4 regions of the Pseudoalteromonas sp. SM9913 genome follow, and region 2 is predicted to be linked to each of the others. Evidence: predicted binding sites of a transcription regulator. Region 2 holds the regulator's gene; each other region holds the start of a gene.
What was found. The regulator sigma-54, encoded in region 2, starts transcription at its own class of promoters, with help from an activator protein. The targets are predictions, from matches to a motif close to GTTGGCACGNNNNTNGNNT.

Region 1 (7,566 bases), 680 kb from region 2:
TTACTGATTGGGCGTGCAGGGCCAATAACAATACGCTCTCCTTTATTTAAACCTTGGGTAATTGCTTGCTCTATATCTGAAGAAATACCTACTTCTACATAGGCTTTGCTTACAGTGTTATCGTCGTTTAAACGCCATACAAACGTTTTATCATCTTCTTTTTGTACGGCTTCGATAGGGAGCTTTAAGCCATTCACAGCAAGGCTTGTTGCGATTTCTGCACGGCAGCTCATACCTGCATATAGTTGCCTATCGGTATTATCAAGTAACACTTTCACTCGAAATGATAAACCTTGTGAACCTGCTTGGTTTTTTGCTGAGGTTCCAATGTTAATGACCTTGCCAGTGAAGGGTTGATTGGGGTACGCAGCAGCATAAATATCTGCATGCTGGTCCAATTTAATGCCAGCAATATCAGTTTCATCAACTCTGAGCTCAGCTAAAATAGCGCTTGGGTCGGCAACCAGCATTAAATCTGAGCCAATAATATTAGTGGTGCCGGCAATAACGGTTTCGCCTTCTTTAATATTTACTGAGGCGAGCAAACCACTCATTGGAGCACGAAATACACTTTTGCTAAGTCTATCTTCAGCGATTGAAAGAGAGGCTTTGGCTTGATTATAAGACTCTACTCTGGCTTCAATATCTATTTTGGCAAGGTCGCGTGCATTTTGTAAGTTCTCGTATACTTCTTGCCCTGCTAGGCCTACGTCATAAAGCTCTTTTTGACGTTTAAGCTGACGTTCAAAGTTCAAAAGGCGTGTTTTACTATGTTTTATTTCTATTTCGCTAGCTCGCAATACCGCTTTATTACGTGTTACTTCTGACTCAAAAGCAGTGGTATCTAAGCGCATTAAAATGTCGCCTTGTTTTACACTTTGCCCTTCTTCAACAAACACCTTGTCGACTCGTCCGGTTACCTCTGAACGTAACTGCACTTGAGTATTAAAGACTAAATTGCCAGAGGCCATAATGGAGTCTGCAATACTACCTTGCTCAACCTGTGCAACATTTACCTCTGGTGCTTTTTCATCGCCAGTAATTTGCTTTGATACGATAAGAGCAATAAAAGCTGCAATTGCAAGGGTAATGATAATCGCTTTTTTCATTTTTATTTCCGTATTTATGAGTAGGCAGAAAAGTTTGCCTACATTCCTTTAAGCAACAATAATAATTGTCCAGATGCTGTAAATGATAATGGTCGGTAGCGCAGCAAAAAGAAGTGCTTTATTAAAGCTGAAATTAGTCCAACACTTTAACCCAATAGCAACCAAAGCTATGCTCCAAAGACTAAAAATACTTAAACTCTCCATCATATTATAGAAGCTATCTCCAAGCTCTAATCCCAGAAATAACTGATTTATAGACGCGTAATTGAATAAACTAATAGGTAATTCATTGTTACTGGCTGTAAGAACTAGCGCAACAACACCTAAACTTGAAATAACCATGGGCATCATGCTCCAAACACCAAAACCATACCACGCACCATAGCTATAATTAGCATCAGGGTCTTGCTTAGATATCAACATGTAATACCCAGATAGGAGTGCATTTATAAAAAGAAGGCCGAAAATACCCCCGCCAATTGCAAACCACACTTGGTTATCGAGGCTTTGCTCCATACTTTGACGGATCATTTTTTTCTCGCCGATTGTGGCATCCACACTCGCTGCAGCAACCTGCTGGTCTAAAATAAATTGTGAGTCTGCAGTGGTATAAAATGTATAAGCAGAGGCTGCAAGGGTTAGAGCGAGAAGTGCAAAAGCAAGCCAAGACCAGCCTTTAGCTTCTTTTAGCCCATTAAAAGCCTTGCTTGGGCTGATAAAAATGTCGATACAAGCAGATAGCGCGTTAGATGACTTCATGATTATTCCTTTATGATTTTCTCAATAGTGAACTATATAGTTATCAGTCATATACTAAGGTAAAAGCGAGGTAAGTTGATTTATTAATTGTAACGGTTTGTTAACAAGGTGTGGCGTGATTAGATCTAGTTAAGTTATTTAAAACGAGAAAGGGCCTTTCGGCCCTTAGTGTTGCAGCAAGTAACACATTCTTTTTATAGGCTAAAGTCGACAGCGTAGGCTACATAAGCTTTTACATCTGAGCCGTCCATGTCGTTATCTGATAGGCCAAAAGTAAAACCATCTTTAGACACCGAAATACCATAATCAATAATATTGTCATCACCGATGAAATCGCCTGAGTAATGACCTATATGTAGCGCCATTTCTGTGCCATTGCTACCAACAGCGAAGCTGTAATCGGCATTTAGATACAATGAATCACCAAAATCAGTACCGTCACCATTGGCAGCAGAAGTTGCAAGTACGGCTGCACCAAATGTAAAGCCTTGCACACTAATGCTACCGTAGACTTCAGAAAAATCTGCATCTGCACCTGATGCCGCATCAGGGTAGGCATAATAGATATACCCTACGTCATAACTCACGCTTTCATTAATTGCGCCGCCAAAACCTGCGTATAAGTCTAGCTCGTAGGTCATTTCATCGGCCCAAGACGCATTTGACGCCCACGTACCTGCATAAAATCCAGATTCATTAGCGTAATCAATACCGCCAGATACAGCTGCATCGCCCCCAGTTTGCTCTTGTCCGCGCCATAAGTAGTTTGAAGTGGCTGCTGCATTTGCTGTTACTTCAGCAAATGCAGTAGTTGATGTCATTCCTGTTAATGCCAATGCACTGATCAATATTGTTTTTTGTAGTTTTAGCATGTCTCATTTCCCATTGTATGATTTTGCACGCCAAGGCTTTTTATTATGAACGACTACAACCTTTTGTTTGGCGGCATTTTATTATGTTACTAATGGGGTATTTGCACTGTGTGTGCCAAATTAAACTTATTCGTTTATAAATTATTTTTATTATTTAAAACAATGTATTGAAAATAATATGAGGTAGGGATAGAAAAGTAATTATTTAGCAGGTTCACTTTGCTGGTGCAAAAAATAGCCTAGCTGCACCATCAAAGCGCTGCTAGGCTATTTTATTTTTCTTGTGGGTTAATTAACCAAAAATGGCACGCATTAGGGTAATTGTTTCGTTAACACCGCGGCCTTTTTGTACTTCGCTAATAATAGAGTCACGTTTAGCACGAATATGCTCTGGAACATCATCAGCAGCAAGAGCGCGATCCACTAAAATCTCAGCAGATTCTTTGCCTCGGCGTGGCGCTTTACTGCTGCTAGAAGTGCTACGTGTAGGTTTATTAAGTAGCTTAATGTAGTTAGAGTTATCTGCAGTATTAGTATCTGCATAGTAAAAAAAGCAAGGTATAAGCGCTTTAATGTCCACCAACTGTGTTTCTAGTTCATTACCAGCATTGGCCATTTTAAACCATGACATAGCGTGAATGCTTTGTACTACATCTTGCCAGTAACGCTCAAAGTCACGGTTATTTAATTTGGTGATACCAAGTGCGGAGCAAAGTGCATCTAAGCGACTGTTACTAATTGGAGTAAACACATCAGGGCGGCGCATTGCTAATAAGCGGGTGGCAGGCGCCAGAGTTGGTTTTTCATCACTACCATTAAATGCACTCAAGTAAGCAATTACAAATTGTTGGTAATCATTTTGCGCTACATCACCCTCAAGTGGAATGTTGCTGAGTGCATCGTCGAATGCGCCTGGCAAATCAGCCAGCATCTGGTGAAAACCTTTGGCGCTTTTGGTAGAGGCAAACCATTCTACATCAAAGTTATAAGTACTCGTATCGAGTGATGCCATATGCTTACCGCTAAAAGCGAGTAAGTCTTCAGGGATCATCTCTTTTAACGGCTTTTCACGCAGACCTGCAATATAAGCAGTTAAACGTAATTGCTCATCAAGTGCCACCAGTTCTTTATGTTGCTCTACAAACATACTCACTACTGGCCAAGGTGCTACCCGTAATGTTTTTAACTGTAAAAAGCTAATGGCTGAAATAAGTTGGTCGTGCAGCTTTTTTAATAGTGGTAATTGTTGGCTTTCGAGTAAGTCGTAATTAATACGGTCGCGGCTTGCACTTAATAGCTCATAACACCAACCTAAAAAGTCTTCTGGATGGTTTTCCACTTTCACAGCCATCAGGTTTAGGCTTAGCTCTGAAGATTGCTTCAGAATATTTTGATAAATTTGACTTTCTTGCTCGCCTAATGCCATTTTTGACGGTGAAATTAGCAGTTTCTTCATGCCTTGTAGACTCTCCGGTTAGATATACTTTTTAGTCGCTTCATTTTAGCTTAAATAAGCCAGCAGCAACAGGGGCGTGCATCATACCGGAGAATACAGGGGATGCAATCTTGGTAAGTTAATTAACACAAGATTGCATCATTACTGTATTAATCGTGTTCATCGAGTGAAAACAGCCGTTCAACTGAGGTATTAAAGTGCTGTGCTATTTTTAAGGCAATGATCACCGAGGGTGTAAAACGAGATGTTTCAACCGTGCTAATGGTTTTTCGTGAAACATTAATAGCATCGGCCAGTTCTTGCTGTGAAAGCCCTGCCTTTTTACGAAATTCAGCTATATGATTTTGCACATTAACTCCTAATCACGGCTTTGCCAAAAAATAGAAATTCCGTATGCCAAACACATAATAGCAAGGTAAAAAGTAGCCATCATGCTATGAGATATGTGTAAAGTTAGGCCTTCAGAGAATAAATAAACCGTGCCCATACTAAATAACAATGCTAATACAACATGTTTATAAGCAATAGTATCTATAGTATTTAAGTATTCATCTTTATAAGTAAGGTGATATTTCATTCTCCATGTAAAGCCACCTCTAATTACAAACATAAGGAAAGAACCAAGAAATGCGGCGCTTCCTAAAATCAGCAACGGCGCTGACGTGTTTCCGATAATTGGGTAGCCACTGATTATTAGTAAAGTGATACCCATAAACACCGAAAACCATGCGTTCTGACTCATAAGTTTTTCTTCAGTTTTAATATCTTGTTGTTTCATAAAGTCCATCCTGTGGAAGTGTTAATTTATATTTTGTAACCTGTAGGTATCAATGTAACCTGTAGGTATCATTTGGTCAATATTTTTTTGTAACCTAAAGGTATCAAAATGTTTCAGTTACAATTCATATACCCACGTTAGAATGTAGGAAAGTAGATTTTTAGTTATTGGGCAATGCTTTTGGCGCTAACTCCCGCTATGATAAGAACATTATTTGCACGTTTGAAAGGATGATCATGAAGACCTTATTTAAAGTTATTGGTGTCATATTATTGCTATGCATAGCGTTAATTGTTGCTGCACCTTTTTTAATTCCTACTGATACCATTTTTAATAAAGTGTCTGAGCAGGTTGAAAAAACAACCGGGCGCACATTAACCATAAAGGGCGATAAAACCCTCAGTGTATTTCCTGCATTAAAGTTAGAACTTAATGATGTGCATTTTGCCAATATGCCCAGTGGCTCTCGCGCTGATATGGCGAGTATGCAGCAACTTGCTGTTCATATTCCTTGGCTTTCATTACTCGGTGGCGAACTAAAGCTAGAAAAGTTTGTAATTAATGAGCCTGATATTTTGCTAGAAACCGATAAAAGCGGCAAAGCAAACTGGCAGTTATTTGATGCAGTGGCCAAGCAACCAGAGCAACAAACTCAAGCGGGAGAGGCAGTCAAACTACCTGAAAACTTTGATATTCAATTAGGTGAAGTCGCTATTTATGGCGGGTCATTTACTTATTTAGATGGTCAAACGGGTGCTAAACAACAAATTAGCGATTTAGAACTGGCTATATTACTGCCTTCACTGCGTAAACAGCTTGAAGTAACCGGTGCTATTACTTATATGCAAGAGCGATTTGAGCTTGATGTAAAACTTAATACACCAGCAAAAGCGATTGAAGGCGCCACATTTAATGTAAAGCAAACGCTTAACTCACGTTTAGTAGATCTAATGTTTGATGGCAGCATAGCCAAACAAGGCCAAGACATTAAAGGACTTTTAACACTTAACGGTGATTCGGTTAAAAATATTGCTAACTGGCAAGGAGTTGACTTAAACGCTAAAAACAATGCGTTTAACGCCTTTAGCATCAATGCCGAAATGCACTTACTCGGTGAAGAGTTTAACTTAACTGAATTAGTAGCAACGCTCGATGCACTCGAGATTAAAGGTAAAAGTAAGTTAAATTTAGGCAGTCGCTTAGCTGTTAATGCTGATATTGACTTAGGCATGCTTGATTTAAATCCTTACTTACCTGAAACCGTAGCTAAAAAAGAAGTCCCAGCAAAAGACGACTCTAAGCCTGCAGAGCCAATAGTGTGGGATGATACTAAAATTGATTTAAGTGGCTTAAATGCATTAGATGCAAATGTGATTGTCCGTTCAAGTGGCTTAAAAGCGAACGATATTAAACTCGGCGCCAACCAGTTTACTGTGGCACTAAAAAATAGCGTTGCTAAATTAAGTTTAGACAGCTTTGCGGCTTATGAAGGAACAGGTAAAGGGGTGGTGACTATCAATGCTCAAAATACTCCTTATAAAATAGCAACCAACTTCGATTTAGATAAAATAGACGCACAGCCATTACTTAGCGATGCTGCAGGCTTTGATAAGCTAATGGGCAAGGGCTCTTTAAACTGGAATCTAACCACAGCAGGGCAAAGCCAAAAAACGTTTATTAACGCGCTTAATGGTAAACTAGGATTCAAGTTCGCTGATGGTGCAGTTAAGGGAGCAAACGTAGCAGAAATGGTGCGTAAGGGGAAAGAGCTAGTTAAAGGCAACTTTAATGCCGTGTCTGAGGGATTAGATACAGGATTTGAGGAATCTGAGAAAACAGATTTCTCTGCACTTTCTGGTAGTTTTAACTTTACCAATGGCGTAGGCAAAAATACTGATTTATCGTTGATCAGCCCCTTAATACGTATTTCAGGTGAAGGAGACGTTGATTTACCGCAAACTCAGGTTAATTACCGCCTAGTAACAGGTTTAGTTGATTCTATTGAAGGTCAGGGTACTACCGATGATAGCACTGGCTTTAAAATTCCCCTGAGGATAAAAGGCCCATTTCATGATGTTGGCATAAAATTAGATATAGGCAGTGCGGTTAAAGATGAAGCAAAAGAAAAAGCTAAAGACAAAATTAAAGACAAATTAAAAGGTTTGTTTGGCTAATTTTAATTACTGATATAAAACAAGGCACCGTAAAGGTGCCTTGTTTGTTTTATAACCACCTGTAATTTAGATAGATAGCATAAAAAACCAGTTTCTAATTTATCGTCCGCGTTAAATTAATTAAAAAATAACCTACCACTCCCCCCTCAATGCTGATACAATTGCCCGCCCTTAAGAGACATCTAGTATGTTTTTTGAGTGGAATTCAATCGAAATGTCTTGATTTTAAACAAATTTAAGACAAGTTGTAATTACTACACCGGAGGTCATTAACATGATCCAAATGCAAACTCAGCTGGAAGTTGCTGATAACAGCGGCGCTCGCAAAGTGCAGTGTATAAAAGTCCTTGGTGGTTCACACCGTCGCTATGCAGCGATTGGCGATATCATTAAAGTTTCTGTAAAAGAAGCGATTCCT
Region 2 (7,566 bases):
CCAGTATTAAAGCGCATTGGTGCCAAAATGATTGCCATGACAGGCAACCAAGGCTCAACCATGGCAACATTGGCAAATGTGCATGTGTGTATTAAAGTTGAACAAGAAGCCTGCTCATTGGGCTTAGCACCTACTGCAAGTACCACTGCCACACTCGCTATGGGTGATGCCATGGCGGTGGCATTATTAGAAGCACGCGGCTTTACTGCTGATGATTTTGCACTATCGCACCCTGGTGGTAGCTTAGGCAAGCGATTACTCTTAACTCTTAAAGATGTTATGCACAGTGGTGCTGATACACCTATCATTAACGAGACGCAAACGATTAAAGATGCCTTAATTGAAATGTCGGCCAAAGGACTCGGCATGACCGCTATTGTTGATAGTGACCAGCAATTATCAGGCCTGTTTACCGATGGCGATTTACGCCGTATTTTAGAGCAACGTATTGACATTCATAGCACTGAAATTAATGTTGTGATGACCAAGTCGTGTACTACAGCCACCCAAGAGATGCTCGCGGCTGAAGCGTTAAATATTATGGAACAAAAACGTATTAATGGTTTAATTGTAATTAATGAGCATAATCAACCGATTGGCGCACTAAATATGCAAGACTTACTTAAAGCGGGAGTGCTATAAATGCAATTTGAAGATCTCTATCAACCGCTAAGTGATGATGCAAAGGCGCGCGCAAAAAAAGTAAAGCTATTAATTTGTGATATTGATGGTGTATTTTCTGATGGCCGTATTTACCTTGGAAACCAAGGTGAAGAACTCAAAGCATTTAACACCAAAGACGGATTTGGTATCAAAGCCCTGATTAACAGCGGTTTTGAAGTCGCCGTAATCACTGGGCGCCATTCTCATATAGTGCAGCAACGTATGAGCAGTTTAACCGTACAACATATATATCAAGGCCAAGAAGACAAGCTTATAGCCTATCAAGAATTAAAACAAAAATTAGCGCTTAGCGATGAGCAAATTGCTTATATAGGTGATGATGGCCCAGACATGCCAGTAATGGAGCAAGTCGGTTTTGCGGTTGCCGTAAACGATGCTCATCCACTTATTAAACGTTTATCACATTATGTAACCCAACTGCCCGGCGGTTTTGGTGCGGTAAGAGAGCTGACAGACTTACTTATGCTCGAAAATAACAAGCCACTAACTAGCCAAGGAACGAGTTCATGAATGTAGCGCGCATTATACTGAGCGTTTTATTCATAAGCTGTATGGTTTGGCTCTGGTATCCTTATTTTACTAAGGTTGATATTACTGCAAGCGAAGAAACACAAGTTATTGCTAAGCCTGATTATACCGCTATTGAGCTAAAACAAACGGCTTATAATGAACAAGGTAAAGTGAGCCATAAGGTAACTGCGGTAAAAATGGAGTTGTATCAACAACTCGGTTTTACCTTTTTTGAAAAGCCTATATTCACTTTATACAACGAGCAGCAAACATGGCGTATTAACGCCGATGAAGCCACCCTCTACGACGACCGTCAACTGGTGTTAGAGGGTAATGTAACCGCTCAAAACTTAGTAGATAACGCCATGATCGATACGATCAACGCCCAGACCATCAATGTTGATATAAAACTATTAACCATGCAATCACAGCAGCCTGTCGTTATTACAGGACCTAATTTAAAAATCACAGGTAAAGGCCTTGAGGCCGATTTAAAAACCGAGGTGATTAAACTTATTAACCATACGCGAACCCTATATTATGACCAATAACCTATTTAAAATTTTAATTTTTCCCTCACTATTAATTGCTTTTAACAGTAATGGCGCTGAACCTGCTGAAGCCCCCGCTGCTAATCAAATTTCAATTAGTGCAGATAAGCAAGAAGGTCAATTAAAAGAAAACGTAGGCATTTTTGAGAAAAATGTTGAAATTATTCATGGTAATCGCCGTATCACAGCTGACCGTTTAGAAGTGCATAAACGCGATGAGCTAGGCGATAACAAACAGTTATTAATTGCCACAGGCAGCCCTGCATATTTTGAAGAAACCCAAGCTGATGGCACCATAATGAGCGCCAGTGCTAATGAAGTGCGTTACGATGTGTCGCTGCGTTTTTTAACCTTAATCGGCGATGCAAGCATTGCTCAAGCAGGTCAACAAATAACAGCTAAAAGTATCACTTACGATATCGAGCAGCAGTTAATTAGCGCAGAAAAAGACGAAAACTCAACAGACCGTGTACACACTATTTTAGTGCCTGTTGAAAATAAAAAAGAAGATGATAAAGGCCAACCATGAGCACATTAAAAGCAGAGCTATTAGCTAAAAGCTATAAAGGTCGTGAAGTTGTAAAAAACGTTGGCCTAGAGGTTGAAGCTGGCAGTATTGTGGGGTTACTTGGCCCTAATGGTGCAGGTAAAACCACCACCTTTTATATGATTGTAGGCCTTGTCCCTAGCGATAAAGGCAAAATATCAATTGATGATAAAGATATTACTTTATTACCGATGCACAGCCGAGCGCGTTTAGGGATTGGTTATTTACCGCAAGAGTCGTCTATTTTTAGAAAGCTGACTGTTTATCAAAACTTAATGGCTATCTTAGAAACACGTAAAGAATTAAATAAACAACAACGCGAAGATACCTTAAATAATTTACTTGATGAATTTAGCATTCAGCATATCCGCGATAGTCAAGGTATGGCTTTATCAGGTGGTGAACGTCGCCGCGTTGAAATTGCTCGCGCGTTAGCAGCAAACCCTAAATTTATCCTTTTAGACGAACCCTTTGCGGGGGTTGATCCTATCTCAGTATTAGATATTAAAAAGATTATAGAGCATCTTAAAAACCGAGGAATTGGCGTACTTATCACAGATCACAACGTACGCGAAACTCTTGATGTTTGTGAAAAAGCCTACATAGTTTCTCATGGAGAGTTAATTGCATCAGGCACTCCAGAATATGTATTAAACGATAAAACAGTACGCGATGTTTATTTAGGCGAGCAGTTCAAGCTCTAATATGTGTGTTATTCCACTAAGCATCTGCTAAGATTAATCATACTTAGGTCTGTTGACCTTTCAAGGTTGAATTTGCAGCAGTCTGTTTGGTATTTAGGCAAGCCAGAGCCTATGTGGTGTGGTATTCCCCATAAATAGGCGATAACGCAGCATCAATGCCAAACAGGCGCTGCCCTTCGGGTTCTGCCTAGGGACGATTTACTCTTTGTTGCTCGGTTTTGACTTAGCCCACTAGGTTACAAACCTCGCGCCGCAATTAAACCGCCCCTAGTTTGAACAAATTTTAATCCGTAAAGGTCAACAGACCGTAATTTAAAAGGATTGTTAGAGATACATGAGGCAATCATTACAGCTGCGCATGGGCCAGCAACTTACAATGACTCCACAGTTGCAACAAGCAATTCGCTTATTGCAACTCAGTACATTGGATCTCCAGCAAGAAATTCAAGAAGCGCTCGATAGCAACCCCTTGCTTGAAGTTGAAGAACACGATTACAGCGAAGACACTGCAGGTAAAAACGAACAAAAAGCCGATAACGATGACATAACGCTAAGTGCCTCAGCTGACGATAAACCTAGCGAGTATGAGCAAGATAGCGGCGAAGCAATGACCAAAGACACTATTAGCGATGATATGGCTATGGATGTTACTTGGGATGAATATATGAGCGCTGCGCCTGCCTCTTCATCGGGCCCAATGCCAGAAGATGAATCTATTTATCAAGGCTCTTCGACTGAAACGCTGCATGAGTATTTAATGTGGCAACTTCAACTGACGCCGTTTAGTCCTACCGATGAAGCGATAGCTATTGCAATTGTAGAAGCTGTAGACGACTCAGGGATTCTAACCCTTAGCTGTGAAGAAATATTAGAAAGCTTTAACCAAGAAAACGACGGCGAAGATGAAGTTGAACTTGACGAAATAGAAGCGGTACTAAAGCGTATTCAACTATTTGATCCAGTGGGAATAGCCGCGCGTAGTTTACAAGAGTGCTTGTGTATTCAGCTAAATCAATTTGATAAAGACACACCTTTTTTAAACGAAACAAAAATGATCTTAACCGATCATATTGATTTACTTGCTGCACGTGACTATCGCACGTTAATGAAAAAAACAAAGCTTAAAGAAGATGAGCTTAAAGAAATCATGACGTTGATTCATACGCTCAGCCCAAAACCGGCAGACACTATTGTCAGAGAAGAGTCTGAATACGTTATTCCTGATGTGTCGGTTAAAAAAGTTAAAGGTCGTTGGGTAGTTGAATTAAACCCAGATAGCATGCCTAAGATCAGAGTAAATAGCCAATATGCAGCTATGTCGCGTACGGTTAAATCAAGTGGTGATAGCCAGTTTATTCGCTCGCACTTACAAGAGGCTAAATGGTTTATAAAAAGCTTAGAAAGTAGAAATGACACGCTACTTAAAGTAACCAACTGTATTGTGCAGCAGCAACAGGCCTTTTTTGAACACGGTCCTGAGGCTATGAAGCCTATGGTGCTTAACGATGTGGCTGAAATGGTGGAAATGCATGAGTCGACTATATCGCGTGTTACTACGCAAAAATACATGCATACACCACGTGGCATTTTTGAGCTTAAATATTTCTTTTCAAGCCATGTAAGTACTGAAAATGGTGGCGAATGTTCATCAACAGCAATACGTGCATTAATTAAAAAATTAATCGCTGCAGAAAACTCAGCTAAACCATTGAGTGATAGTAAAATTGCAGATATATTGGCAGAGCAAGGAATTAAAGTAGCGAGGAGAACCATTGCAAAATATCGCGAATCTCTAGCTATTCCCCCGTCTAATCAACGTAAAAGTTTGATTTAAGGCGTACAACAAAGAGGAAAATGTTTATGCAACTGAATTTAACTGGTCGCCATGTAGATATTACCGACTCGCTTAGAGACTACGTAAATAGTAAATTTTCGAAGTTACAGAGGCACACTGATCACATAACGAATGTGCACGTTATTCTCGATGTAGAAAAACTAAACCAAAAAGCTGAAGCAACCGTTCATGTTAGTGGCGCTGAGATTTTTGCCTCTACTGAGCATCAAGATATGTATGCCGCTATAGACTCGCTCATTGACAAGCTAGATCGTCAAGTAATTAAACACAAAGAGAAACTTGCTCGACACTAACACTATGAAACTAAGCTCACTTATCTGTCAGGACTGCAGTAAAGCTGCGGTCCTTTTTAATAGTAAAAAAAGAATTTTAGAATTTATCAGTGAATTGGCTCACAATAAGCTGCCCTATTTAACACAACAAGATATTCTTAATGCATTAACTGCAAGAGAAAAGCTAGGAAGTACAGGCATTGGTCGAGGCATTGCTATTCCACATGGTCGCATGAGTGGTGCTCAAGAGCCCCTAGCTTTGATTTTAGTGAGCGAAACAGCTATTAATTTTGATGCGATTGATAACCGACCGGTTGACATTTTTGTCGCGTTAATTGTTCCCGATGGCGATAATCAGCAGCATTTGAAGACGCTAGCCACGATTGCTGATAAGCTCAATGATAAAGAATTTTGTAAACAGTTACGCGCCGCCAAATCGGATAGCGAACTGTATCAGGTTATCGTCAGTCAATCGTAGTAATAAAGAAAGGTGATAAATGGAATTAATAATTATAAGCGGTCGTTCAGGGTCAGGTAAATCTGTGGCGTTACGCGTTGTGGAAGACTTAGGTTATTATTGTGTAGACAATATTCCTCTTAATTTATTACCATCATTAGTGCGCAGTGTTTCCGACAGTTATAATAAAATTGCCGTGAGTGTTGATGTACGTAACCTACCTAAAGAGCAACAGCAGTTTAATGAAATCATTGAATATTTACCTGGTTTTACTAAACCAACGGTATTTTATTTAGACAGTGACGATCAAACATTAATAAAACGTTTTTCAGAAACGCGACGTCTCCACCCTTTATCTATTGATTCTTTGCCGCTTGATTTAGCCATAAAAAAAGAAAAACAACTACTTGATGTATTGATTAACCGTGCTGATTATATGATTGATACCACAGATTTAAGTGTGCATCAGCTTGCTGAGTCTATTCGTGAAAAAATACTCGGAAAAAAAGATAAACAACTGATCATTACCTTTGAGTCATTTGGTTTTAAACACGGCATCCCTAAAGAAGCAGATTACGTATTTGATGCCCGCTTTTTACCAAACCCGCATTGGGAGCCTGAACTTAAGCCACTTACAGGGCTGGACCAACCAGTAAAAGACTACCTAGCAAGTCACAGTATAGTGCAAAAATTTACATGGCAAATTCAAACATTTGTGCAAACATGGCTGCCGCATTTAGAACGAAATAACCGCAGCTACTTAACCATTGCAATTGGCTGTACCGGTGGGCAACACCGCTCTGTTTATTTAGCGCAAACCATTGGCGAAAGCTTTGCAATGAGCCATCCTAATGTAAAAATTCGCCACCGAGAACAAGAATAATACCGAGTGAGAACATGCAATGCGCTTAGAAAATACATTTTTAATAAAAAACAAATTAGGATTACACGCTAGAGCGGCGACAGTATTAGCTCAGCTTTCTGTGCAATTTGATGCCACAATCACTTTATTTCAAGATGACAAACAAGCCGCTGGCGATAGCGTGCTGGCACTTATGTTACTCGAAAGCAGCCAAGGCAAAGAAGTTAAGGTGGTATGCGAAGGCCCCGACGCTGAGCCTGCACTTAGCGCAATAGGTGAGCTCATCGACCAACGATTTAATGAGCAAGAATAAAAAAGTTCATTATTAACTCATCATCCTAAGCTTAGGTTAATAGTGGTTGAGGTAGTTTGCTCACATAAAGTAAGATAAACTAAAATTGAATAGCATTTATACCCTTCCAGCATGTAATACAATTTAATTAAGGACGCCAATGCCTGAAGCTTTAGAACAAGATATTCCACTACAACAACTAAAACAGGTGACTAAGTCACTAAATAGTGGTCAATTTGTTCAAGTTAGACGCATGCTGGCAAAGACGGCGCCTTGTGATACCGCACTTCTTTTAGAATCATCCCCGCATAAAATTCGCCGTATGCTCTGGCAGCTTGTTGATCCTGATGTACAAGGTGATGTGCTTGAAGAGCTGTCTGAAGATGTACGTTTGGGCATTATTGCGCAAATGGCACCCGAGCACATTGCTGCCGCAACCGAAGACATGGGCCATGATGACTTAGGGGAAGTACTACGTAGCCTACCTGACACCGTTTATAAAGACGTTGTTAGCGCTATGGATATTCAAGATAGAGAACGTGCAACGCAGGCTTTATCGTATCAAGAGCGCTCTGCTGGCGCATTGATGAATATAGATACCGTTACTATTCGCCCCGATGTGACTCTAGATGTGGTACTGCGTTATATTCGCTTACGCGGCGAATTACCTGAGGGTACAGATGACTTATATGTGGTTGATGAAAATAACTGCTTTTTAGGCGCCCTATCGCTGAGTACTTTATTAACTAATCCCCCTGAAAAAATTGTTCATGAGTTAATGGATGAAGACTGTGAGTCTATTCCTATTTCAATGGATGAGAGCGAAGTTGCA
Region 3 (7,566 bases), 1.3 Mb from region 2:
TATTTGGTTTGCCTTAGCGATCATTCCTTTACCATCAAGTACAATCACGCCCGCAGGCATGGTATCAACCAGATGAGAGAGCCAACTTGCTTGTTGACGCAAATCACTCAACTCACCAACATACTCCTCTTGCAGTAAACATGGGTTATACTGATTAGCAGAAATAAACTGGGGTTTTAGCACACTTGCAAGGGCCATAATCAACTCTCTAAAATAATGTAGATACTGTATCTAATGCACAATATGTACCAAAATTATTTACTAGTAAATTCAATAAATTAAACCAACAAAACGCGTGTCGTAAAAATGACGCGCAAAGGAACATGCATGAATAAAGAGACTCAGTGCCGCTGCCCATGGTTAGATACCTCAAAGCCCGACTATGTGGATTACCATGACCATGAATGGGGCGTTCCTGTGTATGACGATCAACTACTTTTTGAGTTTTTAACGTTAGAATCTGCACAAGCAGGGTTAAGTTGGTACACCATATTAAAAAAGCGCGCTAATTATAAAAACGCCTTTGCAAACTTTGATGTAAATAAAGTAGCGGCCTTTACTGAGCAGGACCTAGAAACATTAATGCAAAATGAGGGAATTGTTCGCAACCGCTTAAAAATAGCCGCAACAATTAATAATGCAAAGTGCTTCATTGCTATTCAAAAAGAGTTTGGCAGCTTTAGTGATTACCAGTGGCGGTTTGTTGGTAATAAACCTCAGGTAAACGATTTAGAGACGCTTGCGGATTACCCTGCAGTTACTGAAGCATCAACGTTATTTGCAAAAGATTTAAAAAAGCGCGGTTTTAAGTTTTTAGGCCCAACCACAGTGTATGCCTACATGCAGGCCTGTGGAATGGTTAACGATCATAGTAATAATTGCTTTAGAAAAGAAGAAGTTAAAAAGCTAGGCTAGGTGGGGGTTACGGGTTACGAGACGCGGGGTAAACCCGCTGACAAGTATAGCGCCGAGTTTGCATTAAACGCGGTGTTTATTTTTTCTAACCTAACACCTAGCGCCTAGTACCTAGCACATGCACTTAGCTCTCAATCTCTAGAAAGGTTATATTTTTTCATTTTTTCGACCAGTGTGGTTCGTCTTACGCCAAGCACTTCAGCAGCACGGGCAACAACGTAATCAAAGCGCTCTAATGCCTGGGTGATTAAGTTAATTTCAAGCTCAGCTAAGTACTCTTTGAGCTCAATACCTTCATCGGGCAATAAACCAGGTGCAGCCTGAACAAAATCATCTTCTAGATCTATTTCATCTTCGCTAAATCCGCCACTAAAAATATCATTAAAGGCATCACGCTCCATCAGCTCTTCTGGGTACTGTGGCTCATAGGCTTCAACTTCAATGTAGCGGTATTTATTGGGTAAATCAGGAACATCAACCACCTTGTCTGGGAACATAATAACCATACGCTCAACTAAGTTAGCGAGCTCACGAATATTACCCGGCCAAGAATGTTCTTTTAAACTATCAATAGCACGCTCTGTAAACTTAGCCGTAGTACCGCTTTGTTCATTTACACGGCGCATAAGCTCTTTAAGTAGTAATGGTATGTCTTCTGCGCGTTGAGCAAGAGATGGGCTCTCAATAGGAAAAACATTTAAACGATAGTATAAATCCTCTCTAAATGAGCCTTTTTCTATCATGCTTTCAAGGTCACGGTGGGTTGCAGCTATAACACGTACATCGGCTTGAATCGCTTTGGTACCGCCAACGCGCTCATAGCTACGCTCTTGTAGTACTCGCAGTAACTTAACCTGCATTTGCAGCGGCATATCCCCTATTTCATCTAAAAATAGCGTGCCACCTTGCGCCAATTCAAACCGGCCTTTACGTGCTGAAATAGCCCCAGTAAACGCGCCTTTTTCATGACCAAATAGTTCACTTTCTAATAGCTCAGCAGGAATAGCCCCACAGTTTACTGGCACAAATGGGCCTTTGTTACGCTTAGAGAGCAAATGTACGTTACGGGCAACTACTTCTTTACCTGTGCCCGACTCACCTAAAATAAGTACGTTAGCATCGGTTTTAGCAACCTGCGTAATTAAAAAGCGTAAATCTTTTACCGCTTTGGTTTCACCAACAAGACCATCAAAGGTGCTTTTCTCTTTGTTATTTTTATGTTCATGCGGCAACATGCGCTGATATTGCTGACAGTCGTGTAACAGCTGTGTGGTTATTTCATGAGTAAATGGCTCACATATCAACCCCACAACATTAGCCAAACTCAACAAAGGTTTAAGCGTTTCACCAATGAGTAAAAAAGGAAATGTTGGGTATCGTTTAATTAAACTTTCGTGATCTAAAGACTGCAAAGCACCTAACACCACAATACATTCTTTGTTTTGATAGTGGCTGCATGCCTGTTCAAAGTCAGCTTCTGTTTGCAACTGTACAGCCTCACCAATAAAAGTAAGCGATGCGTATAATCCAATAGAGCGATTGTTATTATTATCTAAAATTAAGATCATCTTTAGCGAGCCATTTATTTCACTAATTTGTTTTATTAATCAAATTGTAAGCCAGTTGGGTTTGGATGCAAGCAATAGCGGCGATTTTTTGACATTAACGCCAAAAAACAGACACTGGCCGCACAAAGTCAATACTTTATAACTATTAATTGCCTAGGTAGTTTTAGTGATATACATACTTAGGATGAATTAAACGACATATAATGCGATTTTCAATGATACGATTCCACACAGAAGAAACACATAAAAACTGCTATTATTACTTAAAGGTGTGACTGTTTTTGCCGATAAAGTAATAGTCAAACTTATGTTGGAACTAAACTTGCTTAGAGTTCTGAACATGTTATTAAAATTTGAGGAATTACCTATGGCTCATGCATCAATCAATAAATACCGTCAAATAACAGTTAGCAGTGTTAAAGAAATGACGCCTTACGACCAAGTTAAACTCGTGTTTGTGAATATTGTTGGCAAGCTCTCTGCTGCAAAAGGATTTATTGAACGTAAAGAGTTAGAAAAAAAAGGCAACGCAATCTCTGATTGTATTGTGCTACTTGGTGCGTTGCAGCAGGTATTAAATTTTGAACACAATAATGAAGTATCAACTAACTTAGACTCTTTGTATGACTACTGCCAGCGCTGCTTATTAACTGCAAACCTTGAAAACAATATAGATAAAATCGATGAAGTAATTACCTTGATTAAAGAGATTAAATCAGGTTGGGAAGCAATTCCATTCGAGCAAAGAGAACCACAACTATAATGGCTTTAAAGCAAATAACGAGTTCACAAGTTACAGATAGTGAAACTCGCAAATATTGTAATGAGCTAGTGAGTTTGATTAATGACTCAGAGGATTGGGATATTGAGCAAGCGCTGAGTATTCATAATAAGCTTGATACATATATAAGTGAATCACTTACAAGAGAAAAAGCTTTTTACTCTGCGACTGAACTTGAGTTTTTAATTAACCTAATAGAACAGCTATCTGCTAAAATGGATGCTCAAAAACAACTATTAGCGGTTAAAATAGTTGGTAATCAAAAAAATAAAAAAGCTGTAAATAAGTATAAATCTAACTTTTAAAATAGATTTGGCAATATTAGGCTGGTTAGCTGTGGAGAGAATCTCATGTTTGATGGAAAGGTAGTTTTAATAACAGGTGGAACAGGGTCGTTCGGTAAAAAGTATGTAAAAACACTATTAGAGCGGTACAGTCCAAAAAAAATTATTATCTTTTCTCGTGACGAGTTAAAACAGTTTGAGATGCAGCAAGATTTTGATCAGCCTTGCATGCGCTACTTTATTGGTGATGTTCGAGATAAAGAACGACTAAATCGCGCAATGCGTGGCGTTGATTATGTCATCCATGCTGCAGCCCTTAAGCAGGTACCTGCCGCAGAGTACAACCCAATGGAATGCATCAAAACTAATATTAATGGCGCAGAAAACGTCATTAATGCAGCACTTGATAACAATGTTGAAAAAGTCATTGCCCTCTCTACAGATAAAGCAGCTAACCCTATTAATTTGTATGGTGCCACTAAATTAGCCTCGGATAAATTATTTGTAGCGGCAAACAATATTGCAGGCGGCCATAAAACGACTTTTTCAGTAGTGCGTTATGGGAATGTAGTATGTTCGCGAGGGTCAGTTGTGCCTATTTTCCAAAAATTCATTAATGAAGGCCGTGATCACATCCCTATCACTCATGACGAAATGACTCGTTTTTGGATAAGCCTTCAACAAGGTGTTGATTTTGTTTTAACAAATTTCGCGCGCATGTTGGGCGGTGAAATTTTCGTACCTAAAATCCCATCAATTCGAATTGCTGATTTAGCAAAAGCAATGGCTCCTGAATTACCTATTAAAATTATTGGTATTCGCCCAGGAGAGAAACTTCATGAAGTTATGTGCCCTGCCGATCTGTGTTTTGAAACCTATGAATATAACGATCATTTTGTAATTGCACCAGGCATCAAATTTAGCAGTCGTAGTAATGACTTTACAGTTAATGCACTTAATGAAAAGGGAAAAAAAGTTCAGCAAGGCTTTGAATATAACTCTTTGAACAACCCACATTACATGACGATTGAAGAAATTGAAGCCTTCAATATTGAAGCCTTAATTTAAAAGTAATGACTCCATGATCCCATACGGCAAACAAGCTATCTCTCAACAAGACATCGACGCAGTAGTTGATGTCTTAAAATCTGATTGGTTAACGCAAGGCCCAAAAGTACCCGCTTTTGAGCAAGCCATCGCAAATTATTGTGGCAGCACCTATGCATGTGCAACAAACAGTGCCACATCAGCATTGCACGTTGCATGTTTAGCGTTAAATGTGGGGAAAGATGACATCGTGTGGACCTCCCCTATTTCGTTCGTTGCTTCCGCAAATTGTGCACTGTACTGTGGTGCTCAAATAGACTTTGTGGATATTGATGTAGCAACAGGGAATATGTGCACTGATGAGTTAGAAAAAAAACTTATTATTGCTAAAGAAAATAATCGTTTACCAAAGGTAGTCATCCCAGTTCACCTGGCAGGTCAATCATGTGATATGCAGGCTATATATCAACTTGCAGTTGAATATGGCTTTAAGATTATTGAAGATGCTTCACATGCTATTGGTGCAAAATATTTAGGTAAGCCTGTGGGCAGCTGTGAGTTTTCAGATATTTGCGTATTTAGCTTTCATCCAGTCAAAATAATCACCTCAGCTGAAGGTGGAATGGCGGTAACAAACAACAAACGACTTACTAATAAAATGGTGCGTTTACGTAGTCACGGGATTACATCCGATCAGAGTGAAATGACAGAGCCAAGTCATGGCCCTTGGTACTATCAGCAAGTTGAACTCGGCTTTAATTATAGAATGACTGAGTTACAAGCTGCACTAGGCCTTAGCCAGCTCTCAAAGCTTGATGAATTTGTTGCAAAACGCAATCAGCTAGCTAAAGTATATACTAGCAAGCTAAAAGATATGTCTATCAATCATTTAACTCAATCACACCAAAGCTATTCTAGTTACCATCTATATATTTTAACCTTGTCTGGTGATGCAATTGTAAAACATGATTCTCTTATCTGTAGTTTAAGAGAGCAAGGCATAACGAGTCATTTGCATTACATTCCAATTCATATACAACCTTATTACAAAGAGCTTGGCTTTAAGGCAAATGACTTTCCAAATGCAATGAGATACTACAGCTGCGCTCTCACCATACCTTTGCATCCTGGATTAACTAATTCAGAACAAAACTTCATAATAGAAACATTAGCTAAACAACTATGAAAATCGCTTTAGGAACCGCCCAATTTGGTTTGAATTATGGTATTAGTAACACCCTTGGGCAGGTAAAAAAAAATGAGATCAAACGAATACTTAGTGCTGCGCTAGACGCTGGCATTACAGTGGTTGATACGGCATCAGCTTATGGAATTAGCGAGAGTAATATTGGCCAATCGGGTTTAAGCCAAGCTTTATCTATTGTTACTAAAGTATCAAGTGAAAATATTCACGCGCAGGTAGAAAAAAGCTTAAAAAATCTGAACTGTGACTCAATTGATGCAGTGTTATTTCATAATTGTGAGTTGCTTTTAAGCAGTTCAGGGGAAGACTATTTTTCGCAGCTAGAGCAGTTAAAAACCAAAGGCATAGTTAAGCGAATAGGTGTTTCTGTTTATAATCCTAAAGAACTTGAATTACTTAGTGAAAGGTTTAATTTAGATCTGATTCAAGCTCCTGTTAATTGGTTAGATCAACGTTTTATACAACCTGAAATTATCGATAAGCTAATAGAAAAAAATATAAAGCTTCACGCTCGCTCGATATTTTTACAAGGGCTTTTATTAGAGCCAATGATTCAAAATAACGCTTATTTTTCACAGTTTAATAATGAGTTTTCTCAGTATAATCGTGTTATTAATGAATTAGGCTGCAATCGGCTAACTTTCGCATTAGCAATTATTGCGCAAAAAGCCCCTCATATCGAAAATGCAATTATAGGATGTTGCTCACAAGAACAGTTAACACAATTAATAGACAGCTACTGCGCCGCAAAAAAGCTTACACTCCCCTCGGATGACGTTTTAGCCTCTTTAGCTTCAAGTAATTTAGCATTAATCAATCCATCGCAATGGCTTGGTTAATTAAGCGCTAGGATTAAAAATATGATAAATGCTTTCATGCAAGCTAGGACAGGATCAACACGCTTACCTAATAAAGTTTTAAAGAACCTCCAAGGTTTACCTATGTTTATTCAACAAGCTAAGCGTGTACAACGAGCAAAATTAGTAGACAACCTAGTTATTGTCACAAGTACTGATGAAAGTGACGACATTATTGAACAGTTATGCAATGAGAATAATTTATTATGCTTTAGAGGAAGTTTAAGCAATGTTCTCAGCCGGTACTTTCATGCTGAACTCAATTACCCTTGTGATGCTATCGTTAGAATAACAGCTGACTGCCCAGTGATTGACCCTGAGCTCATGGACTATGTCATTAATAGTCATTTAAAAAACAACAATGATTATACTTCAAACTGCTTAGTAGCCACATACCCTGATGGTCTCGATATTGAAGTGATCAGTAAAAAGGCCTTACATAACGCTTATAAATATGCAGAAAAGCCTTCTGAGCTAGAACACGTAACACCTTATATAACAAGTCACCCTGATAAGTATAAGTTACAGAATATCCAAAGTGAGCAAGACCTCTCTGCCTATAGATGGACTGTTGACGAACCCAATGACTTTGAGTTGATTTCATCAATATATGAAAATTTATATGTAAAAAAGCCTAATTTTAATTATCAAGATATACTGGAATTGTTATCGCATAAACCAGAGCTGAACTTATTAAACTCCCAAATTGCTCGAAATGAGGGAATGGTTAAATCATTAAAACAAGATAAAGAAGAAGGCTATGAATAATTACACTAATTCAGCGGAGTGGCTACATAGAGCTGAAAAAACCATTCCTCTAGGTTCCCAAACTTTTAGTAAGAGTAGAATTGCGTTCCCACAAAATGCAGCACCTTTATTTATTGAACGAGGTTTAGGTTCTAAAGTGTGG
Region 4 (7,566 bases), 1.0 Mb from region 2:
GCTTTTGGAATAACTGTAACTGAATCGTTTTTAACATCTTCTAACGTTTCTCCGCCGCCACAGCCTGCTAATGCAGCTGCAACTGAGAGCGAGAGTAGCATTTTTTTCATAGTGTTCTCCGCACAAATCTTATTTTTATAGTGTGTTTATAGTCAGTGTAATTAAGTTAAAATAATGTAGCTAGTATATTAATGAGACATTAGACCAGTTAAACTTAACGTAAACTTTCTAGTTTCGCCACCTAAATTTGTAATAAATTCGATTACTTGTCGATTTGCTATGTTAAAATCAAAAAAAATTTAAACATTGGTACTTTTATGCATACCTATCAAGCAACTGAAAACGCACTTAAAGACAAAGTAATTTTGATAACAGGCGCAGGTGATGGTATCGGCCGTGTTGCAGCAATTACTTATGCTAAACATGGTGCAACCGTTATTTTATTAGGAAAAACAACTAATAAACTAGAATGTGTGTATGACGAAATCGTCAATGCAGGCTACCCACAGCCAGCGATTGTGCCTATGGACTTAAAAGGTGCAACTAAACAAAACTACCGCGACCTTGCTGCAACTATCGAAAGTCAATTTGGCTGCCTTGATGGACTATTAAATAACGCTGGTATTTTAGGTACTTTAGGGCCGTTGGAGCACTTTTGTTCATCAACATTCGAAAATGTAATGAAAGTAAACGTAACTGCACAAGCGATGATCACCAAAGCGTTGTTCCCTGTAATGCGTAAGTCAAAAAGTGCTTCAGTGGTATTTACCTCATCGGGTGTAGGTCGTAAAGGAAGAGAATTTTGGGGACCTTACGCTATTTCTAAGTTTGCGGTAGAGGGTATGATGCAAACATGGGCGTGTGAAGTTGAAAAAACGCCAATCCGTGTTAACTGCATCAATCCAGGCGCAACACGTACATCAATGCGTGCAAGTGCATTTCCAGGTGAAGATCGTGATTTACTAGCAACACCTGAAGATTTAATGCCAACTTACCTGTATTTAATGAGTGATGACTCAAAAAATATCAATGGCCAATCGTTAGACGCACAAGCTAAAAAGTAATATTTAGTTTTAAACGTAAAAAAGCCGCTATAAAAAGCGGCTTTGTTGTTTTATGCTTTAATTACTTACGTTTAGTCGGTTTTACACGTTGATTGTGCTTTTTAACCGCCTTGCGAATTTGGTTTATTTTAGCGCGCTTGTCTTTACGCTTTTCAGGAATAACAGACAGCTTAGTTTGTGTTTCTTTGCCAAGCTTTACTGTTTTACGTAAATAGTTAACTGTATCTAAATCATACTCAATCCAGCCACCTTGCGGTACGCGCTTATCAAGCTCTAATTTACCGTAACGAATACGAATAAGACGTGATACTTCCACATCTTGTGATTGCCATAAACGACGCACTTCACGGTTACGACCTTCGTTAAGCGTTACATTATACCAACGATTAATACCTTCACCGCCCATAGGCTTGATACCAGTGAACTTTGCGGGGCCATCTTCAAGTTCTACGCCACGCAGTAAGTTTTTCATTGTTTCGTCAGTGACTTCACCAAATACACGTGCTGAATATTCGCGTTCAACTTCATAGCTTGGGTGCATTAAGCGGTTTGCCAATTCACCGTCATTGGTAAACAGCATTAGGCCTGAGGTATTCACGTCTAATCGGCCTACTGCTATCCAGCGATCGCCATCAATACGAGGTAAGCGGTCAAAAACGGTTCTACGGCCTTCAGGGTCTTTACGCGTACTTAACTCACCCTCTGGTTTGTTATACATAATTACACGACAAATTCTGTCTGCTTTTTCTTCTATTTTAACGGTATGGCCGTCAACACGAATTAAATCGGTTTCTTCAACCCTGTCGCCTAACTTAGCTACTTTACCGTTTACACTCACACGATTTGCATCAATGTATTTTTCCATTTCACGGCGTGAGCCTACGCCTGCACGGGCTAGGACTTTTTGTAACTTTTCACCTTGTATACTCATTCGGATGGTTCTCTCACAGAAGGATCACTTAATAACTGGGTAATTTTACTTTGCTGTTGCTCTGGCAATGCGGGTAAATCATGAAGTCCCGTTATCGAAAAATAATCTAAAAATTGTTTAGTCGTTGCATAAAGTGCCGGTTTACCGGGTACTTCTTTATGCCCAACTACTTTAATCCACTCTCTTTCAAGCAGAGTTTTAATAATATTTGAGCCAGTTGCTACACCCCGCACTTGCTCAATTTCACCACGGGTAATGGGTTGCTTGTATGCAATTAACGACAGGGTTTCGAGTAAAGCTCTCGAGTATTTAGGGGCACGTTCTTGCCATAAATTACTCAACCATGGGCTTAAACTACTGCACGCTTGAAAACGATAGCCACTGCCTACCTCAACCAAACGTATTCCACGCGTCTGATAGTGAACTTGAATGGCCTCTACAGCATCATTAATGCGCGCCATAGAAATTGCTAAGTCGTTTAAAACCGTGTCCTTAAGATGACGTTTTGATACGGGCTTGCCTGCCACAAAAATCGCCGCTTCAATGATTTCAATTAATTGTTCATCACTAATTCGCCGACCAACCATAATCACTCTAAAGTTAATAAAAACACACAGCCATCTATTATGACAGAACAACGGCAAACTAGGAAAACATATTAATAAAATAACATTTTATAGGTATAAAAAAGCCAGTGAAAAACACTGGCTTGGTATCAAATGTATTTAATAATGTAATTTAGCTATTTTTAAATTGCTCAAGTGCATCGTCCTCTGCAACAGAATCACCATGCTTTTGGATATAGCTATTAAACTCTTTTTTACTTACTCGTTTATCTTTATTGCTGTCCATGTAACCAAAATGATTTGAAATATCATCATCGTCAGCTTCAGAAACTGAAATAAAACCGTTGCTATCATTATCTAAGCTTTTAAAGTCATTTTCTATTTTATCAAACTTCGCAATATCAGCCTTAAATGCAGACTCACTCACTTCACTATCTGTAGCAACTTTCCCAGCATTTAGCTGCATATAAGCATCATATTCATTACGGCTTATTTGATTATCCATATTTGTATCTATATTTGAAAAGTGCTGCCAAATACTATCATCGTCGGCTTCTGTTTTAGAAATAAAGCCATCGCTGTCGTTATCTAAGCTTGCAAAATCACTGTCGATTTTTTCTAAACCTTGATTTGAAGAACAAGCGGCTAAACTCAATGCGGCTAAAACAGTAGAAGCTATCGTTAATTTTTTCATCAGACGTATCCTTGTATTAATAAATTTCAAATCTAGTAATACAAATACGATGCCAAAAAATAAACTATTAAAATCAAACAATTAACCAAGAACAACTTCTATAACGATATTTAATAATGCAATTTTTGCAAGCTACTCTGGTAATTTTTGCAAAAAAAAAGCTCGGTAAGAACCGAGCTATTTATATCTAATACGGTAATTTAGATTGCAGCGTTTTGGTAACGCTTAACAAAATCAGTAACGCTTTGGCCATTACACTTTAATGAATTTAAGTTACCAATTTGCTTACGTACTGGTTGTAAGCCTTGCTTTAATGCAGTCATACATAACTGTGTTTCTTGGTGTGAATCTTTTGCAAATACTTCTACTTTAGACACAACTGATTGCGTTGCTGCTTCTTTTTTTGCAATGTCACGGATGTCTTGACCGTTACATAGGATACTTTTTGAATAACGCGATAAATATACACCGTGCTTTGCTGCCATTTTACGAGCAGCCGAAAACCCCTCATTGGCGCTTACTACACATAAGTTAGACTCTAATTTGTTGTCTTGGCTGTAATACGTATTGCTTTGCGCAGTAGCAGTTACAGAAACAAAAAGAGAGGCGGCTAAAAGTAATTGAGTTTTCATCAGGTAGTCCTATTTGAACGAGTTAAACAAACGATTTTTGCGCATTATATAGACAACTTTTAACATATCAATTGAATATTTTATTTATTTTATTATTTAATATTGCATTTACAATGTTTAAACATTAAGCAAAAATTGATCAACATTTGTGCAGCTATTTTCTCGTTTCAGTCATGTTATGTCGCTCCAAATACTGATACAATTTAGCTAACAATGAAAATAAATTTGAAGGTAAACTTTATGAAAGTGATTTCTTTTAATATCAATGGCCTGCGTGCTCGCCTACATCAGTTACAAGCTATTATTGATAAACACCAGCCAGATATTATTGGTCTTCAAGAGATAAAAGTGCACGATGAAGCATTTCCGCTAGACGATGTACAAAAAATGGGTTATCACGTTTATTTTCATGGACAAAAAGCGCATTACGGTGTGGCAATGTTATGCAAAAAAGAGCCTAAGTCGGTATTAAAAGGCTTTTCCACCGACACAGATGAGTCGCAAAAGCGAATGATCAGCGTTACCGTAGAGCAAGAAAATGGCCGTGACCTGCATGTCATGAATGGCTACTTCCCGCAAGGCGATAATATCAACCACGAAACTAAATTCCCTTATAAACGTCAATTTTATCAAGACTTAATGACTCACCTAAATAGTCATTACACGCCTGATCAAGATGTAATTGTAATGGGCGATATTAATATCTCTCCAACCGATTTAGATATTGGTATTGGTGAGGTAAACGCAAAACGCTGGTTAAAAACCGGAAAATGTTCATTTCAACCCGTTGAGCGTGAATGGCTAGCAACGTTATTAAACTGGGGCTTTAAAGACACCTTTAGGGAGCAAAACCCAGAAACTAACGATCAATACTCATGGTTTGACTACCGCTCTAAGGGTTTTGTTGATAATCGTGGCCTAAGGATTGATGTGGTTCTGGCAACGCATGACTTAGCAGCTCGCTGTATCGACACCGGTATAGATTACGAATTACGTGCTATCGACAAGCCTTCAGATCATGCGCCTATTTGGTCTGAGTTTAATTAACGATTATGCTAAGTGTGCAATTACAGGCATTACTGTGGATTGGTGTTATTGTTATTGGCTTTTTAAGTGTTAATAAATCAACATACGCCAATTTATTTAATACGCCAGCTAGGCAAACTGGCGTGTTTGCCTGCGCGCTGGTGCTCGCTTTACTATGGCGTATAAAAGCCGGTATTTTACCTGGGCTTGATCTTCATATATTGGGCATTACTGCTGTTACGCTGATTTTAGGCTGGCGTCTGGCTATTTTAAGTTGTGTATTAGCAACAGCCCTGCTAACTGCTTTTGGACAAATAGCATTCGAGCTGATTGCGGTAAAATTACTAATAAGTGCGTTTATTCCAGTATTATTAAGCTACTTTGTATTTATGCTTTGTTACCACTACTTAGCGCGGCACTTTTTTATCTATATATTTGTTTGTAGCTTTTTAACGGCTGGTGTCGTTGCTTGCGTTAACATTATACTCGGGGGTGTTTTTTATTACGCAATTGGCGAATATAATTGGCATCAGCTAACAGAAAACTACATTTATCTCAGTCCTATTTTAGCGTTTCCTGAAGCAATGCTAAACGGTATGGCAATAACTGTTATGATCACCTATCGCCCGCACTGGGTAAAAACTTTTTTTGATAAGGACTATTTAGGCTCATGAGTCTTCATTACCATTGCCCTATTTGCAAACTTCCATTGGCACTTAATGAAAAAACATTACGTTGTGATAATAATCACAGCTTTGATTTTGCCAAAGAAGGCTATGTAAACTTACTCCCCGTGCAAAATAAAAACTCTAAACAGCCCGGTGACTCTTTAGAAATGGTACAAGCAAGGCGTTCTTTTTTAGAGCAAGGCCATTATGCATTTTTACAGACAGCCTTAGCTAATTTAGTCAAACCGCTCAATGCAAATATAGTGATTGATTTAGGGTGTGGCGAGGGATTTTACACCCATGCTATAGCAAATAACACGCAAGCTACTGTGTATGGTGTTGATATATCTAAGTCGGCGGTAAAATACGCAGCAAAACGATACAAACAATGTCAATTTAGCGTGGCATCAATAAGCCACGCGCCCTTTAATGATCACCTTGCTGATGTGTTAATTAGCGTGTTTGCCCCTTTGTTTGACGATGAACTTTCTCGCCTTGTTAAAGAGGATGGCTGTTTAGTGGTGGCAAGCCCTGGGCCTATGCACCTCAAAGAGTTGAAAAAATATATCTATAATACGGTAAATGAACATACTGAAGTTGCTACGCCAACAGGCTTTAAACAATCATCGCAACAGCTCATTACAGAGCAAGTGTCACTCACATTTAGCGACGTAAGAAATTTAATAATGATGACACCCTTTGCATGGAAGTTCAGACCCGAGCATTGGCAGGCACTTGAACAAAAACAGCATCATAAGGTTACCTTGTCATTTTATATTAGCCAGTTTGTTAAAACTGCTCTTTAGTAAAGTTTTTATCCATTTTATCAAACATGTCTTTTAACAATTCAGCAAGCTCCAAATAGCGGGGCTTGTTTTTCCCCATTTGTGCGTCGTAACCGTTGGCGATCATTTTTGCAAACAACTCGTTGTACCATTGCAGCATAGCGGGTTCTAATTCTGTTTGCGCACGTTTACCTAGCCATAAAAGCCCTTGTAACGGCAAGGAGATAAAAAATAGACTACTGGCAATAGCTTGAGGTAAAAAATCAGGGCCTAAATAATTAAGCTGAAAAAACAAAGTTAGCATGGCTAAAATAGGCATTACTGTAATCGCAAGCTCGGTTGCTCTGATCACTTTAAACTCGGCAAATAATGGCGCGACCTCTTTACGCATAGGCCATGTTTTAGCATAAGCGCGCCCTAATTGAACTTGTGATATCACACTTTTTTGCATTATAAATCCTCACAATCACGGAATTTAACACTTGTAAAAGCATCTTGCTTATAAAAGTGTAACACAACTCTCACTTTATCGGTAAAAATGCTTAATTTCATTAGTAAAACTCACAAAAAGCATAAATTATTAAAAGAATTCCACAAAGCCCTTTTAATAAAGTCAACTACACTTTAGTCTATACCCATTTAAGCCTACAATGCTTATATATCAACCAAGTGTACTGATTAATATTTAAATGGAAAATGAATCTATGCCAACTCTCCCAAAAAAACCAAACCATGTTTTGGTACTTAATTGTGGAAGCTCAAGTTTAAAGTTTGCAATTATTGATGCAAACACAGGAAAAGACATTATTTCAGGTTTAGCTGAGCGCCTAGGTGCAGATGCTCCCTCAATAAAATATAAATTTAAGGGAGAAAAGACCACCATTAAACTTGCTGCTAATCAGGCACACGCGCATGCCATTGATACGCTGGTTGATTTAATAAAAGATCACAATCTTGATGAGCAACTAGTTGCTGTTGGTCATCGTGTTGTGCATGGCGGTGAGCATTTTACCCAATCAGTATTAATTGACGAACGCGTTATTGCAGGTATCACGCAAGCAGCCACGCTAGCACCTTTGCATGGCCACGCTAACTTGCTGGGTATTTCATCAGCGCAAGCATCATTTAAAAACTTACCGCAAGTAGCCGTGTTCGATACGGCATTTCATCAAACAATGGATGAAGTCGCTTATCTTTATG

Region 1: the regulator sigma-54 is predicted to act here: its motif matches at 2,842-2,860, upstream of PSM_RS14160 (TorF family putative porin).
Region 3: the regulator sigma-54 is predicted to act here: its motif matches at 2,793-2,811, upstream of fliS (flagellar export chaperone FliS).
Region 4: the regulator sigma-54 is predicted to act here: its motif matches at 3,294-3,312, upstream of PSM_RS06730 (EF-hand domain-containing protein).

The regions. Positions count from the first base shown of each region.
Region 1 is NC_014803.1:3,077,394-3,084,959, reverse strand. Features, by position in the region: gene PSM_RS14170 (efflux RND transporter periplasmic adaptor subunit) at 1-1,109, opposite strand, end outside; gene PSM_RS14165 (YIP1 family protein) at 1,158-1,868, opposite strand; gene PSM_RS14160 (TorF family putative porin) at 2,063-2,740, opposite strand; gene PSM_RS14155 (hypothetical protein) at 3,033-4,196, opposite strand; gene PSM_RS14150 (helix-turn-helix transcriptional regulator) at 4,346-4,546, opposite strand; gene PSM_RS14145 (hypothetical protein) at 4,555-4,974, opposite strand; gene PSM_RS14140 (AsmA family protein) at 5,211-7,148, shown strand; gene rplN (50S ribosomal protein L14) at 7,423-7,566, shown strand, end outside.
Region 2 is NC_014803.1:428,090-435,655, reverse strand. Features, by position in the region: gene PSM_RS02020 (KpsF/GutQ family sugar-phosphate isomerase) at 1-642, shown strand, start outside; gene kdsC (3-deoxy-manno-octulosonate-8-phosphatase KdsC) at 643-1,194, shown strand; gene lptC (LPS export ABC transporter periplasmic protein LptC) at 1,191-1,745, shown strand; gene lptA (lipopolysaccharide transport periplasmic protein LptA) at 1,735-2,274, shown strand; gene lptB (LPS export ABC transporter ATP-binding protein) at 2,271-2,996, shown strand; gene PSM_RS01995 (RNA polymerase factor sigma-54) at 3,331-4,830, shown strand; gene hpf (ribosome hibernation promoting factor) at 4,857-5,144, shown strand; gene ptsN (PTS IIA-like nitrogen regulatory protein PtsN) at 5,149-5,601, shown strand; gene rapZ (RNase adapter RapZ) at 5,621-6,463, shown strand; gene PSM_RS01975 (HPr family phosphocarrier protein) at 6,483-6,755, shown strand; gene mgtE (magnesium transporter) at 6,895-7,566, shown strand, end outside.
Region 3 is NC_014803.1:2,412,670-2,420,235, forward strand. Features, by position in the region: gene PSM_RS11040 (sensor histidine kinase) at 1-198, opposite strand, end outside; gene PSM_RS11045 (DNA-3-methyladenine glycosylase I) at 328-915, shown strand; gene PSM_RS11050 (sigma-54 dependent transcriptional regulator) at 1,047-2,483, opposite strand; gene fliS (flagellar export chaperone FliS) at 2,851-3,246, shown strand; gene PSM_RS11060 (hypothetical protein) at 3,246-3,569, shown strand; gene pseB (UDP-N-acetylglucosamine 4,6-dehydratase (inverting)) at 3,615-4,616, shown strand; gene pseC (UDP-4-amino-4,6-dideoxy-N-acetyl-beta-L-altrosamine transaminase) at 4,630-5,781, shown strand; gene PSM_RS11075 (aldo/keto reductase) at 5,778-6,638, shown strand; gene PSM_RS11080 (cytidylyltransferase domain-containing protein) at 6,660-7,424, shown strand; gene PSM_RS11085 (aminotransferase class III-fold pyridoxal phosphate-dependent enzyme) at 7,417-7,566, shown strand, end outside.
Region 4 is NC_014803.1:1,466,028-1,473,593, reverse strand. Features, by position in the region: gene PSM_RS06750 (VolA/Pla-1 family phospholipase) at 1-110, opposite strand, end outside; gene PSM_RS06745 (YciK family oxidoreductase) at 318-1,064, shown strand; gene rluB (23S rRNA pseudouridine(2605) synthase RluB) at 1,126-1,995, opposite strand; gene scpB (SMC-Scp complex subunit ScpB) at 1,992-2,582, opposite strand; gene PSM_RS06730 (EF-hand domain-containing protein) at 2,734-3,255, opposite strand; gene PSM_RS06725 (hypothetical protein) at 3,456-3,887, opposite strand; gene xthA (exodeoxyribonuclease III) at 4,128-4,934, shown strand; gene PSM_RS06715 (energy-coupling factor ABC transporter permease) at 4,940-5,587, shown strand; gene rlmA (23S rRNA (guanine(745)-N(1))-methyltransferase) at 5,584-6,387, shown strand; gene yfbV (terminus macrodomain insulation protein YfbV) at 6,371-6,817, opposite strand; gene PSM_RS06700 (acetate kinase) at 7,071-7,566, shown strand, end outside.